DNA from 4 places in the Pokkaliibacter sp. MBI-7 genome. Region 4 is predicted to be linked to each of the others. Evidence: predicted binding sites of a transcription regulator. Region 4 holds the regulator's gene; each other region holds the start of a gene.
The links. The regulator FNR, encoded in region 4, switches genes on or off when oxygen is low (the NO sensors DNR and NnrR bind a similar motif). The targets are predictions, from matches to a motif close to TTGATNTANATCAA.
Positions count from the first base shown of each region.

Region 1: clpB (ATP-dependent chaperone ClpB) is a predicted target of FNR. The motif match lies at 1,956-1,969, and genes of this name have one in related genera.
Region 2: cyoA (ubiquinol oxidase subunit II) is a predicted target of FNR. The motif match lies at 1,987-2,000, and genes of this name have one in related genera.
Region 3: ccoM (cytochrome c oxidase subunit CcoM) is a predicted target of FNR. The motif match lies at 1,832-1,845, and genes of this name have one in related genera.

Region 1 covers NZ_JARVTG010000001.1:563,866-568,081, reverse strand. Annotated here, with positions in the region: gene QCD60_RS02690 (HlyD family efflux transporter periplasmic adaptor subunit) at 1-922, opposite strand, end outside; gene QCD60_RS02685 (efflux RND transporter periplasmic adaptor subunit) at 919-1,698, opposite strand; gene clpB (ATP-dependent chaperone ClpB) at 2,141-4,216, shown strand, end outside.
Region 2 covers NZ_JARVTG010000002.1:1,840,446-1,844,661, reverse strand. Annotated here, with positions in the region: gene cyoB (cytochrome o ubiquinol oxidase subunit I) at 1-882, opposite strand, end outside; gene cyoA (ubiquinol oxidase subunit II) at 885-1,835, opposite strand; gene QCD60_RS27970 (amidohydrolase family protein) at 2,740-4,089, opposite strand; gene QCD60_RS27965 (nuclear transport factor 2 family protein) at 4,149-4,216, shown strand, end outside.
Region 3 covers NZ_JARVTG010000001.1:1,223,741-1,227,956, forward strand. Annotated here, with positions in the region: gene dgt (dGTPase) at 1-1,298, opposite strand, end outside; gene ccoM (cytochrome c oxidase subunit CcoM) at 1,645-1,764, opposite strand; gene QCD60_RS05475 (carboxylesterase) at 1,886-2,542, opposite strand; gene pdxH (pyridoxamine 5'-phosphate oxidase) at 2,708-3,352, opposite strand; gene QCD60_RS05485 (hypothetical protein) at 3,708-4,216, shown strand, end outside.
Region 4 covers NZ_JARVTG010000002.1:402,753-406,968, reverse strand. Annotated here, with positions in the region: gene hemN (oxygen-independent coproporphyrinogen III oxidase) at 1-1,092, shown strand, start outside; gene fnr (fumarate/nitrate reduction transcriptional regulator Fnr) at 1,335-2,108, shown strand; gene QCD60_RS21495 (adenine phosphoribosyltransferase) at 2,287-2,820, shown strand; gene QCD60_RS21490 (metalloregulator ArsR/SmtB family transcription factor) at 3,076-3,384, shown strand; gene QCD60_RS21485 (bifunctional acetate--CoA ligase family protein/GNAT family N-acetyltransferase) at 3,436-4,216, opposite strand, start outside.

The DNA.
Region 1 (4,216 bases), on a different contig from region 4:
GCTCCGCACGCACTTCAGCCCGGCTCAGCAGCTCTTTGGCGTAGTCCCGTTCGGCTCGTTTCTGAGCGACCTGTGCTGCCAGTAAATCCAGTTTGGCCTTGGAGTCGGCATCCTGAAAGGCTCGCTGCGCACTGGCGCGATATTCGGCCTCAGCCACATCCAGCGCACGCTCGGCGACATCGGCTTGTGCACGCAGGGTGGTGGCATCGAAGCGAACCAGCAGATCACCCTGATGTACGGCCTGGTTAGGCTGCACCACAAACTCCTGCACAACACCGTCCAGTGGTGCTGCGACTACCCGTCCCTGCAGCGGCACTACTTCTGCCGGAGCCAGAACGGACTGCTTAACCGGTATGAACAGACAGGCCAGCAGCGCCAGCACTGCCATGACTACGGGCCAGCGAATCCCACCACGGCGCCACTGGCGTCGTTGCTCCAATGCCAGCCAGGCATGGCTGTAAGCGTTGGCCAGCTGGTCTGCCAGCACTTTTTCGGCATCCTGCCAGGGACGCTCGCGGGCATACCAGATGCCGCCAAAGGTGCGCCCCTGTCGATCCTTCAAGGGGGACCACAGGGCTTCGGGGGCAGACAATGCCTGCCAGTCATTCCGGCACTGCTGATCTAAAACAGCGGCCTCCACGATGGCACATTGATCCAGCTTCTGCTGTTTCAGCAACTGTTCACAGGCACGTTCAATAAAGGCGACAAACGGAGCTTGTGGTGATGGCTGGGTGACGCCGGTAATGGCGCGAACCCTGCCATCGATAACCAGTGCTGCATGGCGAAAGCCAAACAGCGTCTGGCTGTCATTGACCAGAATATAAGCCAGTTCTTCGACTTTGCGTGTGGCCCTGATCTGGCGCTCGATATCGAGGAAGCGGGCAAATACCCGTTCTACAGAAAAAGAGGCAGGTGCGTTCACTGGGCCTCCGTAAACTGGGCGGTGCCGCTCATGCCAGCGATCAGGTGGCTGTCTTTGCTGGCATCGCTGTTATCGTCAATAGTACCGATCAGACTCAGTGTCTGGCTGCCTTCGTCGATACGCGCACCCAGTCGTGCGACCCGGGCCTGTAATGGCTGGCCTGTCTCATCGGGAGTAAACGTGAATGTCATACCGGGCTTGATCTTCGTCAGCCAGCGCGAGGGCACCAGCAAATCAATCTCCAGATGGCGGTTGTCGACCACCTCCATCATGGGAGTGCCCTGCGTCACGCTCTCGAAGGCATTGACCTTACGGCTGACAATCTGCCCGTCAAAAGGGGCCAGCAGGCGGCAGCGGCTCACCTGAATCTGATACACCTGGCTCTCTGCCTGAGCCTGAGCCAGTTTGGCCGCAGACAGCGACACCGCATATTTGCCAACAGACTTCATCTGCGCCAGCTGCTGGTTCTGATTAAGCTCTGCCTGGGCCGCACGGGCGCTGGCCTGCGAGGCATTCAGCTGGGCCTGATAGACCGAGCAGTCAAAGCGTGCCAGCAAATCGCCCTGTTTGAAGGACTGCCCCTCACGGAAGGGTAATTCAATAATGCGTCCCGCCAGATCACTTGACAGGGTTGCCTGAGCAAGCGCACGTAACACGCCCCGAGCCTGCTGGGTGGAGGTTGATTCCGTGTTTTGTGTCGATGGCGTCAGAGAAGGAAGCAGGGGATCGTCAGCCTGTGCAAGCGGAGCGGTCAATACGCCCAGCAGAGCGAACACCAGAGAGGATTTTGCGGGCAAAAAAAAGGGCAATCTACGCAGAAAAAGGTGGTGGTAAAGCACGCTGTCTTGACCTCATGGTGACTGCAGACATGCTCTGCAGTGCGATTGAACTAGCCGCAAGCATGATCGGTTCAGACACATACTCGGCAATCAGTTGTAGCGCAGTGTAGCAGAGTTTATCTGTTGGACGAGGGGAGAAGCGCTCAACTTGAAGCCCTTCGCACTGGTAGCACCCGCTCGTCCATTAGCAATGCTTGATCCGCATCAACATCGCGATTGCTAATGTGAGTTTTCTAACATTAGTCATCTTGAATTCATCAGCGCTGCCCCAACTTTCACAGTCAATCGCCCGAACTCATAACGGCCATATCGTGACTGGCAACTTATCCAGTGCAAGCGCCGTTTCCATCATCGGGCTTATGACTTTGGAGGTAGCTCAATGCGTATCGACCGTTTTACTACCAAGCTGCAGGAAGCACTGAACGACGCCGTTTCTCTGGCCGTCGGCCGTGACCATAATCAGCTGGAACCCCTTCATTTATTTGTCAGCCTGCTGGATCAGCAGGGAGGCAGTACTCGTAGCATTCTGTCGCAGGCAGGCTTCGATGTTGCCAAGGTGCGCCGTGAGCTGGATAAAGAGCTGGGCAAACTGGCAACGGTGAAACAGCACGATGGTGACGTGCGTCCGTCAGAGCGGTTTGCCCGCCTGCTCAATCTGGCCGACAAGGCCTCGCAGCAAAATGGTGACCAGTATATTTCCAGCGAGCTGGTGGTACTGGCGGCGATGGATGACAAGTCCGGGCTGGGCGATGTGCTGCGCGCACAGGGCATCAAGAAAGAACAACTGGAAGCGGTGATCAATAAAGTGCGTGGCGGTGAAAACGTGAGCGACCCCAATGCCGAAGAAAAGCGTGATGCGCTGAAGAAATACACCATCGATCTGACGGCACGCGCGGTAGCAGGCAAGCTGGACCCGGTGATCGGTCGTGACGATGAGATTCGCCGCACCATTCAGGTACTGCAGCGTCGAACCAAGAACAACCCGGTGCTGATCGGTGAACCCGGTGTGGGTAAAACGGCCATTGTCGAGGGGCTGGCGCAGCGTATCGTCAACGGCGAGGTGCCGGAAGGTCTTAAAGACAAGCAGGTGCTGTCACTGGATATGGGCGCCCTGATTGCCGGTGCCAAGTTCCGCGGTGAGTTCGAGGAGCGTCTGAAAGCCGTGCTGAATGAGCTGGCCAAGGAAGAAGGGCGGGTCATTCTCTTTATTGATGAGCTGCACACCATGGTCGGTGCTGGTAAGGGTGAGGGGGCGATGGACGCAGGCAATATGCTCAAGCCCGCCCTGGCGCGTGGCGAGCTGCACTGCGTCGGTGCCACCACGCTGGATGAATACCGTCAGTACATTGAGAAAGATGCGGCGCTGGAGCGTCGTTTCCAGAAAGTACTGGTGGATGAACCCAGCGTTGAAGACACCATCGCTATTCTGCGTGGCCTGAAAGAGCGCTACGAAGTGCACCACGGTGTCGACATCACCGACTCGGCCATCATTGCAGCAGCCAAGCTGTCACAACGCTATATCACTGACCGCCAGCTGCCGGACAAGGCCATCGACCTGATTGACGAAGCAGGCAGTCGTATCCGTATGGAGATGGACTCCAAACCAGAAGAAATGGATCGTCTCGACCGTCGTCTTATTCAGTTGAAGATGGAGCGTGAGGCGCTGAAGAAGGAGACCGACAAGGCCTCCAAGGCACGGCTGGATGATCTGGAGCAGGTGATCGGCAAGCTGGAACGCGAATACGCGGATCTGGAAGAGGTGTGGAAAACTGAAAAAGCCGCACTGCAGGGTTCACAGAAGATCAAGGAACAGCTGGAACAAGCGCGGGTCGATATGGAACAGGCGCGCCGCAGCGGTAATCTGGCGCGCATGTCTGAGCTGCAGTACGGCGTGATTCCTGATCTGGAAAAGCAGCTGGATATGGCCTCTCAGGCAGAAATGATGGATATGCAGTTGCTGCGTAACCGTGTGTCTGAGGAAGAGGTGGCCGAGGTGGTGTCCAAATGGACCGGCATCCCTATCTCGAAAATGCTCGAAGGCGAGCGTGAAAAGCTGCTGCGAATGGAAGACGCCCTGCACGAAAGCGTCATCGGTCAGGATGAAGCTGTGGTGGCGGTGGCTAACGCGGTACGTCGTTCCCGTGCGGGGCTGGCGGATCCTAATCGTCCTAACGGTTCTTTCCTGTTCCTCGGCCCAACCGGGGTGGGTAAAACCGAACTGTGTAAGGCGCTGGCGCGTTTCCTGTTCGATACCGAAGAGGCGATGGTACGGATCGATATGTCCGAGTTTATGGAGAAGCACTCCGTGGCTCGTCTGATCGGTGCTCCTCCCGGTTACGTGGGTTATGAAGAGGGCGGTTACCTGACCGAAACCGTGCGGCGTAAGCCCTACTCTGTTGTGCTGCTGGATGAAGTGGAGAAGGCGCACCCGGATGTCTTCAATATCCTGCTGCAG
Region 2 (4,216 bases), 1.4 Mb from region 4:
AGCCGGCAGAATCAGGATGTATACCTCGGGGTGACCCCAGGCCCAGATCAGGTTGACGTACAGCATGGGGTCTCCACCAGCGGTGTTGGTGAAGAAGTGCATGCCCAGGTAGCGGTCAAAAGTCAGCAGAGCCAGAGCAACAGTCAGCATGGGGAAAGCGCCCATGATGATGATGTTGGAGCACAGTGCAGTCCAAGTGAAGACAGGCATCTGCATCAGGCGCATGCCAGGAGCGCGCATCTTCATGATGGTCACGAAGAAGTTAACACCTGTCAGGGTAGTACCGATACCGGATATCTGTAGTGCCCAGATGTAGTAGTCAACACCTACGCCAGGGCTGTACGTCGCCTCCGATAGTGGCGGGTAAGCCAGCCAGCCGGTGCGTGCGAACTCGCCGATACCCAGAGACAGGTTGATCAGCACCACACCTACTACGAACAGCCAGAAGCTGACAGAGTTCAGGAAAGGGAAGGCAACGTCACGAGCACCGATCTGCAGGGGAACGACAATGTTGAACAGACCGATCATGAATGGCATGGCCATAAAGATGATCATGATCACACCGTGAGCGGTGAAGATCTGGTCATAGTGCTCAGGAGGTAAGTAGCCCGCGCTACCTGCATCGGCAAGGGCGAGCTGGGTACGCATCATGATGGCATCGGCAAAGCCGCGCACCAGCATCAGCATGGCAACGAAGATGTACATGACACCGATTTTTTTGTGGTCGACAGAAGTCAGCCACTCGGACCACAGGTAGCCCCATTTCTGGAAGTAGGTCAGACCGGCAACGACGGCAAGGCCGGCGAGCAGAATGATACTTACAGTAACGACGATAATCGGCTCATGGAAGGGAAACGAGTCTAGCGTTAATTTTCCAAACATTGTTATTCCTCAGAAGCCACGTTCATGCTGACTTGCTGAGCTTCATCACCGGCCTTGCTGTTCAGGGCTTCGTGAGAGTTCAGTGCAGTCGCAGAAGGAGATTGGCAGTAAGAGCCATAACTGTTCAGGATGGACTGATACAGATTGGATTCTACGGATGAGAAGTGTGCAACAGGGTTGGCTTCGCTGGGCTTGACCAGCTCGGTGTACTGTTCTTTCTCAAGAGGCTGAGGTGCGGCTTTGACCTTCTCTACCCAGGCATTGAAGTCCGTAGTGGACATGGCCAGAGTGTCGAATTTCATGCCAGAGAAACCGCTGCCGCTGTAGTTGGCAGACATACCCATGTAAGTACCGGGTTCGTCAGCCAGCAGGTGCAGTTTGGTGTTCATGCCCGCCATGGCATAAATCTGGCTACCCAGCTGTGGAATGAAGAAAGCGTTCATTACCGAGGCAGAAGTGATGTCAAACGCAATTGGTGTTCCGGTGGGGATAGCCAGTTCGTTGACTGAGGCAATGTTCTGCTCGGGGTAGATGAACAACCATTTCCAGTCCAGAGCGACTACCTGAACGTGAAGTGGCTTCACTTCAGATTCAAGAGGCTTGTAGGGGTCCAGTTCGTGGGTGGTTTTCCAGGTGATCAACGCCAGAACGCCGATGATGACGCAAGGAATGAACCAGACTACCACTTCAATGGCGTGGGAGTGTGCCCATTTGGGAGCGTAAGTGGCGTTCTTGTTGGAAGCGCGATATTTCCAGGCAAAAACGAGGGTCATGATAATGACCGGGACAACCACGATTAGCATCAGCCATGTGGCAGTAAGAATCAGCGATTTACCGCTTTGGCCTATCGGCCCCTTGGGATCCATCAGCACCCAGTCGTCGCAGCCACTTAGGAACAGTGCAGCGAGCAGGCCAGACGCCTTCATCAAACTTAGACAGGTTTTTTTTTTCATCTCACAGCCTCATTACCTCACAAATGTAATGTCAGAAAGGGAAAGGGGATCACAGATTCTTGATAGCTACAGGCGTACTGCCGCGGGGTCACATACCTTAACTGAACACTTCGCGATTAGCAGAGGTGTCTGTTCTGAAAAGTATGATGTATTGATCTGAATCATTGATAAATCATGGACGAATGCAGCGTTTGGACTTCTTCCACAAAGGTCAGTGCTCAGCCGAGCGCTGACCCTGTCACAGGGGGCGCCATGTTACTGCATGTGCTGGCCGTGGTGGGAGAGTTACCTCCGTATCTGCAACTTCTATCCTTAAGTTATCCTGATTCCGCGGTTCACGTACTAACTCTGTGCTTCATTTGTTCTTCGGCCACTACACTGTCGTGCTAACAGGGCGGTAACCTGAATTCTTTTTGATGCTGTGACATGAATCAGGTCGATTCATACCAGCGTCGAGCGGGCCGCAGTATAGCAGCCATGCGACATTTTGTCGCTGTTAATGTGCCATTTATTGATGATCACTTCTGCTCGTTTCAACCGGTATCCAGAAGCGACCAGACTATGCTCCAGTACGACGGGGTCGAGTGTTTTCGCGGCTTGTAAGCTTACTGGGTGGACGGACAGAGCTCGATAATTAGTTGTAGAACAGTCCGTTTGTTCTGTCTTTCAGCTTTGCTTTCAACTGAGGCAGGTCGCACCTGAAACGGAGCCTGACTGGTCACGGTATTGTCTGGTCGTCAGGTCCTGAAGTTACCAGTTTGTATGCCATGAGTGAGTTAGTATAGGCATAAGCGCTGCGGTACTTTAGATCAATTCCTAAATTCAGCAGGTCATATCTGCCGTAATGGCATCGTTCGTATTATGTGTTCTGCCATTGGGAGTAGTCGCTGCGCTGCTAAAAGCTTCAGGCGTCTGATTGCTGTTTCGCCGGTTTGAGCAGCGTTGCCGCTGGCCGGCAGAATGTCTGTTTGCCACTCTTGAATCCCATCAGAGGGGGACGTATTTCCGCTATAGTCTGCGGCCCATCTGTACTGTCCATCACGATAAAGTCTGCTCTACAGCCAGGGTGTAAACCATAGTTTTCCAGTCGCAGGAGTTGCGCCGAGTGTTTGGTGATCCAGTGCAGGCATTGCTCCAGCTGTTTATCTGTTCCCAGCTGAGCAATGTTGGCATAGAGATTAGCGATACGGAGTAGCGAAGCATCGCCCAAAGGGGTAAACGGATTACGGACATTGTTGGTTGAGAGTGAGCAGCACATTCCCTGTTGCTGAAGAATATGGATCGGGCTTACTCCCCGTGGTATCAGGTGATCGTATTGCCTGCCCATCAGGAACAGATCCGTTGCGGGAAGGCAGGTAAGCTGAATACCTGCCGTAGCCAGCTTCTTCGCTGTACCAAGCAAGTCTGTATGGGAGACTGCCGACAACCGGGTGACATGGCCTAAGGTCACTCTTCCGTGCCAGCCATAGTGATGCGTTTGCTCTATGACCTTTTCCAGATTCGTCAGATCATCCATCAGGTCAAAGTCGAGATGAAAGTCCAGATCGCGATCGTATTGATGGGCTAACGCAAACAGCCGCTCAATCTGGCCCGTTGGGTCGCTATCTGTGTAGGGGCAGCCGCCAAGTACCTCCGCGCCCTGTTGCAGGCATTCTATGAGCAGCGTTTCCGTTCCCGGCTTGTTGAGCATTCCTTCCTGCGGAAAGACACAAATTTGCAGGGTCACTGCCCATGCGTAATCGGCTTGCAGCCGTCGAATGGCCTCGAAGCCTTTGAGGCCGATACCTGGATCTATTTCAACATGGGTTCGCATGTGGGTGGTGCCCTGTGTGATGGCACGCTCAATGACGTGTGCACCACGTTGATAAATATCTACCTCACTGAAGCCTTGTTTGGCCTTACTGGTCAGAGCAATGGCTTCTTCGAGCGTACCGTGCTGCAAATGGCAGCGATCCATGATGCAGGCTTTGTCCAGATGGATATGGGTTTCGATCAAGCCGGGCAGAATCAGCGCATTATCCATGTCCCTGTGCTCAATCTCTGTATCTGATCTCAGGGCGTCGGTCGGAGGCTCAACAAAATAGCCATCTTCTATCCACAGTTCAGAGGTGATGTCTGGATGATCCAGAAGGCGCAAGTTGCTCAAGTGTGTCAATGACATCGGGTGTGACCTCTGTTGTGAATCGGTAAAGCGAGACTGTCGCTGAGGTAAGTTGTTAGCAAAACGGTATTTTTTGCTAACAATGGCTTCCAAATTGCTAGCAATTTCTCTGCCTGATTTCTCAGTGAACCTTACAGCAGGAGAAAATGCTTATGCCGTCTGCGCAAACAGCCATAGACATAGTTAGAGATTTTTTGGCGGCTTCCATGGCGCCAGACCC
Region 3 (4,216 bases), on a different contig from region 4:
TCATCCAGCAGCGCCATGAAGGTACTGGCCGGAACGCTGAGCAATGGCGCATACAGATCAAACAAGCCATAGATGATGCGGTAGCCCTGCAGCTCCAGCGTCTCCACTTCGGCATGGTTGAAGACATGGCGCACCGCCACACTTTTCAGCATCTGGATGATAGCGCTGTAGATACTGCCGTCCTCCAGCAAGGCCCGGTTCAGGGTGCCTTTGCAGATCGCCCCGCTGTTATCAATGAACTGTCGCGCCGCATGATTGACCAGAGGATGCACCAGCTGCACCCGCAAGCTGATAAAGAACTCACTGACCTTGTTGACCTCTTCCTGTTCAGCGCATTTCTGCACGTAACCAAGGATCTCGTCGAGACTGCGCTGCTTGCCGAAGCTCTCTATCTGCCGGTCCTGCAACTGAAATCCCTGCTCCTCAAAGGCTTCACGCAGATAGCCACAGAGCTGACTGATATTGAAGATGCCCTTCTCCACCGCATCCTCGATGTCGGCCAGACAGTAGGAGATGTCGTCAGCGGCCTCCATGATGTAGGCCACCGGGTGGCGCGTCCCCGGCTGCATGTTGAGGTTTTCCCACAGGTCGGTGACGAAGGCTTCTTCCGACAGGTAATACCCGGGCTTTTTGTGCAGATAGGATAAGGGCGCCTGCTTGTCAGGTTTGGGTTCATAAGCAGGCCGGACGTACTTGAGAAGGCCGGCCGTCTGCACGTAGGTGAGATTGAGCTTGAGCAGGCGATGAGTCAGGCGAATGGCCTGAGCATTACCTTCAAAGCTCTGCAAGTCCTGACTGAGCTTGTCACGCAGGGCGGGATGAGTACTGGGCTCAGCAGGGTCAAAGGGCGTCAGCGTCTGCAGGCTGGCATCGAACCAGTCGGTGATGGCACTTTCGCCAAAATGCCCAAAAGGAGGATTGCCGACATCGTGCAGCAGGCAGGCCATTTCCACCAGCGTCTCCAGCGCCCGCTCCAGTGAATGCAGGCCGACATGCTCCGCCCAATGGGGTCTGGCCAGTTTGAAAATGGTGCGTACGATAAAGCGGCCATTCTGCTGCACCTCCAGCGAATGGGTCAGCCGGCTGCGTACCGCAGCATTGCGTTCCAGCGGGAACACCTGGGTTTTCTGTTGCAGACGCCGCACTGCCGCCGAACTGATGATGCGCCCACGGTCACTTTCCAGCTGGGCCAGCAACACCTCTTCACCACAATCCGCGACCAGATGGCGGCCATAATCCGGCTTTTGCAGCGCCCGTCGCTTGCTGAATTTACAGGCAAATCCCAGCGTGGAATCCATGGTGGCCACTCCTTATCGTCCGTTACCAGCGATGATCCTTTTCCTGACAGTATAAGCCAGCAGGGTGACAGACAAGGGGCACGGCAGAGAGTGCAGAACAGGCAGGCTCATCGGGCAATAAAAAAAGCGGGACAACAAGGTCCCGCTTAAGCACAGAGTCAAGAGGTGAATCATAGAGAAAACAGAGCGAAGGGCCGTGATCCTCCCTCTGTCAGACAGACTTGGCAGTCTGCCGCCTTGGGCAACTCAGCCTTCCCACGATGTGGCTGAATCACCTAAGTGAGGGCGCCAGCTGTGACACATCACAGGGCACACAAAATCTCAGTCATTGATACTATTCAGCCCCTCACTTGGGACGCTGATGGTGGTCGTTGTCTTTCTTGATGAAATACGCCAGACCACCGAAAAAACCCAGAGCCATGACGATGACGGCCAGGCCCGCGATGACAACAGTATCCATGTACATAGCTCGGTCTCCTGTAGGGTTGCCTTGCTGTATGTACGTACTCTACCCCTGCCCGAGCGGATAAAAATTGATCCGTATCAACCCTGAAAAAGGGGAAAATCGCCCTGCCTCAGCGCCTGTCTCAGATCAATATTTCGCGCAGAAAAGTTGCAATCTGCTGGATTTCGTCAACGGCCACTTCATGCCCCATATGACGAAACGCCCGCCATTGTGGGGCCAGCCCCCAGCTCTGTAGCGTTGATAGCGCCTGCTGTCCCAGCATAAAGGGCACCACGTCATCCGCCTCACCGTGCATGATGGCCACGGGCAGTGTCCGTGGTAACGCGGCCTGAGTCAGCGCTAACCGGTCGGGCGATGCAATATAGGTTGATAACGCCACAATCCCCGCCAGCACCTGTGCATAGCCCAGCCCGGTGTGGTAGGCAACGGCACCGCCCTGCGAAAACCCCACCAGTGCAATGCGATCATAGGCAATACCACGCTGATACTCGGCCTCGATCAGGGCGCCGATCCAGCCTGCGGCAGCATCCAGCCCCTGCTCATCCACCTTCCGTTCAGGCAGTGTTTCCAGAATGTCGTACCAGGAGGGCATCAGGTAGCCACCATTGATGGTGACCGGTTGCACTGGTGCGTGGGGAAGGATGAAACGCACATGTTCACTCAGCCCCAGCAACGGAATGACAGGCACAAAGTCATGCCCGTCGGCACCCAGCCCATGCAGCCAGATCACACTGGCACGATGCTCTCCACGTGGCTCAACCACTTCGTAATTCAACATTCAGCTTTCCTCTTGTCCTGTTTAAGCGTGCCACCACAGACAGGTTAATGATTCCTGTCGGGTTATTTCTGCCGTGCAATCTTCGTCGAAAGAAAAACGGGCCGCAGGATCATCATCCTGCGGCCCGTCATTGTTTTGTACCCTGCGCGACAGCGCAATGGCAGATCAGGGCGACAGCCGGTCAATCTGCCATTCGCCGTTCAGCAGGCGATATTCAAAACGATCATGTAAACGCGAAGCACGACCCTGCCAGAACTCGAAGCGACGAGGCTGCAGCAGATAGCCAATCCAGGCGTCAGGACGGGGAATATCCTCCTGCGGATGGGCCTGTTTCAGCTCCTCGATACGTTGCTCCAGTACCGCACGATCGGCCACAGCCGCGCTTTGTACGGATGCCGCTGCACTCAGACGGCTGCCCAGCGGGCGGGAATTGAAGTAGTTTTCAGCATGTTCAGCAGGCAACTGCACCACCTCACCCTGAATGCGTACCTGGCGCTCCATGCCACGCCAATAGAACAGCAACTCAGCCCGTGGATGCGCCGCCAGTGCCTGACCTTTGCGGCTGCGGCTGTCGGTATACCAGGAGAAGCCGTCTTCGTTGCAGTGCTTGAGCAGTACGATACGCGCCTCAGGCCAGCCTTCGGCATCCACCGTTGACAGGGTCATGGAAGTGGCATCATCGGGATGATGTTCACGGGCCTCTGCCAGCCATTGCTGAAACTGTGCCAGCGGCGTGGCCTGCAGCATGGCCCGGCGTAATTCGCCTGCCTCATACTCGCGACGAAGATCCCGATAATTCTGCTCGCTCATGACATCTACTCATAGTGCAGGCCAACCCGATACAGCAGTCAGCCGGTGTTTAAACAAGGGACGCTATCTTAGCTGGCCTAGATAGCATTCAGGTTGATGTTTATCAAGACAGGGCGGAGCAGAAAGAGCACGACCGTCCCCCTCCTCTGCACCACAAGTGCGACACCTCACCCCTGAGCGTTCCTCTCAGCAGGGAAGATGCAGATGAGCACCGACAACAATCTGACAGCTTTCAGTGACATCCTGTTGCAGTTGCCACGTACTTTCCATGGGATGATCCCTCCCCCTTGTGCTCTCCTTGGCAGCGCGCACAGGCTGGTTTAGCATGGCAGACCTTTTACATGATTTACAAAAGATGACATTCAGAATAATCGCGATACTGATGATCATATTTGGCCTGACAGGCTGCGCAGTGACTTCCGACCCGGGGCTGCGTCGACTGGCCAAGACCGATATTGATCTGGTCACGGATGCCTATATCGACGAGCAGGAAGCTCTCTGTCGCGAGCTGACCATCAAGCTCTACAAGCGCAATCCACTTGAGCTGCAGCGTCAGCCCGGTATGACCATCAACCGCCGCCTGCAGCAGCTGTTCCAGCGGCCACGGGCTTTGCGCTTTACCGAGCTGAATAGCGAAACGGGAACCAACGCCATCGAGCTGGCCCTGAATGATGACTTTCATGGCGACCGTGTGTTCGCCCTGATGACAGGCATTACCAGTATGCTGGATGCTTCCTACGGCGGGCGGACAGAGTATTTCATGCTCGACAGCCTGTCGGCGGACCGGCTGACAAAAAGCGCCCGCAATCTGGAAATAGTGCTGTGGCGTCTCAAGCATCGCGGCCCCAGCACCGATTCTCCGTG
Region 4 (4,216 bases):
GCTGAACGTTTTGCTGAAGGGCGTGTTGTTGAGCAGCTGCATTTTGGTGGTGGCACTCCCACCTTCCTGAGTGACACGGAGTTGCAGGAAGTGATGGCAGTCATCCGGCGCCATTTCACTCTGCGTGATGATGACAAGGCCGATTACTCCATCGAGATCGATCCTCGCACGGTGACTGGCGATACCCTGAAGGTATTGCGTGATCTGGGCTTCAATCGCCTGAGTTTTGGTATTCAGGACACCAATCCCGCCGTACAGGCTGCGGTTAATCGTGTACAGCCTCTCGAGCAGGTGGCCGAGTTGCTGCAACAGGCACGTCAACTGGGATTCCGCTCGATCAATTTCGATCTGATTTATGGTTTGCCATTGCAGACCCCTGACAGCTTTGCCGAAACCCTGGAAACCGTCATTGCCCTGTCGCCTGATCGGCTCTCTGTATTTAACTATGCTCATCTTCCCGATCGCTTCCGCCCTCAGCGGCATATTCGCGCTGAAGACCTGCCAACACCGCAAATGAAACTGAGCATTCTGCAACACTGTATAGAACGCCTGGATCAGGCAGGTTATCAGTACATCGGGATGGATCACTTCGCCAAGCCGGACGACGAGCTGGCTATGGCACAACGTGAAGGCAAACTGCATCGCAACTTTCAGGGCTATACCACTCGTGGTGACTGCGAGCTGCTGGCTATGGGCGCCTCGTCCATTTCGCAGGTAGGGGATACCTACTTCCAGAACATGCACGATGTGGGGCAATGGTCTGACGCTCTGGACAGTCAGGGCAACGCAATCTGTAAAGGTATTCAGCTAAGTTACGACGACCGTGTGCGCCGCGCGCTGATTACTCAGCTGATCTGTCACTTTCAGTTGGACACCGCAACCTTCAGTACAACCTGGCAGATCAACTTCAATGAGTACTTTGCAAAAGAACTCAATGCGCTCGGTGGACATATAAACGATGGTCTGATATCCATAAGCGCTGGCTCTCTGACAATATTGCCGCCAGGACGACTGCTTATCCGGTCGATCTGTATGCTGTTTGACAGCTACAGGCAAGCACAGATTGAACAGCGTTTTTCTCGGATCATTTAAGAACGCCTTCACGATCTGCCGTGCGTCAGCCACACAGCGAAGAAAAGACCTTCGGATGCGCATTTAGGATAACTAAACACCGCTTCCTCAGCTCTTTTGGCCTTGTTTGGCTTTGATTAGCAAAATCGTGAATATGTTCTGATAAGTCCGAAGACTTTTTCCTTCACCTGTGCAACCACATATAACATACTGTCACACCTGACAGTTGGTTCATTTTTTAAATTACGCGCAGGGAAACGATTATGGCTGAGCACCCCCACATGGAACCGATCATTCGTAATATCAAACAGGCTCACTGCCAGCATTGCAGCCTGAACTCTCTGTGTCTGCCGCTATCCCTGAGCTTTACCGAGATGGATCGCCTGGATGGCATCATTGATAAAAGCCGCCCACTGAAGAAAGGTGAACACCTGTTCCGTCAGGGTGACAATTTCTCATCCGTTTTTGCCGTACGCGCAGGTGCCATCAAAACCTACACGGTTACCGATGAGGGTGAAGAACAGATCACTGGTTTCTATCTTCCCAGTGAGCTGCTTGGACTGAGCGGTATTCACGAGTCACAGTACCCGGTTTCTGCCAAAGTACTGGAAACCACCACGGTGTGTGAAATCCCCTTTGAGAAGCTTGATACCCTCTCCGGGCAATTACCGGAGCTGCGGAAAAATTTGCTGCGTACCATGAGCAAAGAAATCCGTGAAGAGCAGCAAATGATGCTGTTACTGAGCAAGAAGAATGCGGATGAACGCGTAGGCACCTTCCTGGTACGTTTGTCTCAACGATTCAAACTTCGTGGTTTTTCCGCCACCCATTTCCGTTTACCCATGTCACGTAATGAGATCGGTAACTATCTGGGTCTGGCAGTAGAGACAGTGAGTCGTATCTTTACCCGCTTCCAGAAAAACGAACTGATCGCGGTTGAAGGAAAAGACATTCGTGTGATTGACCTGAGCGGCCTGTATGCCGCAGCGGGTGAGTGTGAACACGTAGAGACTCATGTACTTGCCAAGCAAGCCTGATAAGTTACAGCAGCCTGTGAGCGATGAGACTGCCGCAGAGCAGAATCTTCACGAGCAGGCAGCGGGTTTCTCAGCCAGCCAGTTTGAGGTAACCTAGGCAAGAATTATCCATTCGGTTTATTCCGGCCATCTGATCCTGCCCTGTGCAGGATTTTTACTCTCTAAGGATCAACCAACCATGGCTTTTGATGCTTCCTACGTAAAGTCAGTGATTCGGGCCCTGCCTGACTGGCCTGAGCCCGGCGTCACCTTCCGTGATATCACGCCCATTTTTAAAGATCCTAAAGCATTACGCACAGTGACTGACGGCTTTATTGAACGCTACGTTACTTCCGATATCACCCACATTGCCAGCATTGACGCACGCGGCTTTCTGGTGAGCGCCATTCTTGCTCACCAGCTCAACAAGCCCCTCATTCTGGTACGCAAAAAAGGCAAACTGCCCGGCGACACCATCAGCCAGTCCTATGACCTTGAGTACGGCAGTGCAACCCTGGAAGTACAGACTGATGCGTGTGGCCCCGGCGACAAAGTACTGATTTTTGATGATCTGATTGCCACAGGCGGCACTCTGATTGCCGCCTGCTCGCTCGTGCAACGTTTGGGCGGCAGCGTCAGTGAAGTTGCTTCCATCATCGACCTGCCAGGCTTGCAGGGCTCACAGAGGCTGCAAGATTCCGGCGTGTCAGTATTCTCTCTGATTGCATACTGATGCTGAGCTCGTTCCGGATGCCGGAACGAGCCTTTTCAAGAACCAGCTCATCACTTTTAGCCGCCAACGTTGATGCGTATCAGCTGACCCTTCCCAGCTAAATTGCACAGCTCCCTTCGATACAGTACGATGTTGCAAGATGTAACCGGGCACAGAGTACTGACAGTATCCTCTGAAAATCCTTTGTCTCCAGACTCTGCTGTTTGAGGAGAACGTTGTTTGAATAGCGCCACTCAGCCAAACGCCACCCATGGCATGACACCAGAAACGCTGGAAATGATGAAAAGGAATGCCTCTGGCGCGGCGAAAGTCCTTAAAGCACTGGCTAATGAAAGCCGTCTTCTTATTTTGTGCTATCTGGATGGCAAAGAGCTTTCGGTGACGGAACTCAATACCTGCCTTGACCTAAGTCAGTCAGCACTGTCACAGCATCTGGCTGTGTTGCGCCGGGATGGGCTGGTCAAAACCCGGCGAGAATCCCAGACCATTTACTACTCACTGTCCGGTGATGTTGCCAGTCAGATTATCCGCACACTTCACGACATCTATTGCCCTGAGATGTAGACAGACGGAAGCCCGGCTTCTCTTCCACATGGGTGCGTCAACCTGACGACATCATCCTAATGATAAGCGATGGAACTGCCAGTCTTCTTGAGGTGGGTTAAGAGGCAAGCGCATATCTACCACCTCTTCTTCGGCGTTGTAGGAATTCTGAAAGCCAAGTGACTTGGCCAGCTTCTGCATGCCCAGATTCGTCGGCAACGTTGACCCCACCAACTGCAACGTGCCCCGGCTGCGGCAATACTCGGTGATCTTATTCATCAACAACCGCCCTAACCCTTCTCCCTGCATGTCATCCCGGATCACGATCGAAAACTCCGCAGTAACGTTATCCGGATCGGTGATGGCACGCACCACGCCCAGTGTCTCGTACTCATAACTCTGATCTTGCTTCAGTGCGGTCGCGATAAAGGCCATCTCCCGGTCGTAGTCAATCTGTGACCAGTTTGCCAGCTCAGAATGATTGGGGACTGAGCGACTGTAGAAATAGCGCAAACGCACGGTTTCCGGGCTGAGGCTTTTGTAGAACTGCAGATGCGCTGGCTCGTCTTCACCCCGAATGGGCCGCAGCTCCACCTCTCTGTTGCTTTTCAGCAATGTAGCCCACTCACGCAAATGCTCCGGATAGGCGGGAATGCATAAGGGGACCGGCTCTCCCAGCGAGACACTGACGTCGACAGCGAGTAATCCTTGCTTGTTTAACAACAGTGGATTGATCTCAAGCGCCTTGACCACCGGCAAGTCCACCACCAGCTGCGATAGCTTGACCAGCATCTGGCAGAGGGTATTGATGTCCTGATCAATCCTATAGCTGTTTTCCTGAATAATCCGGTGC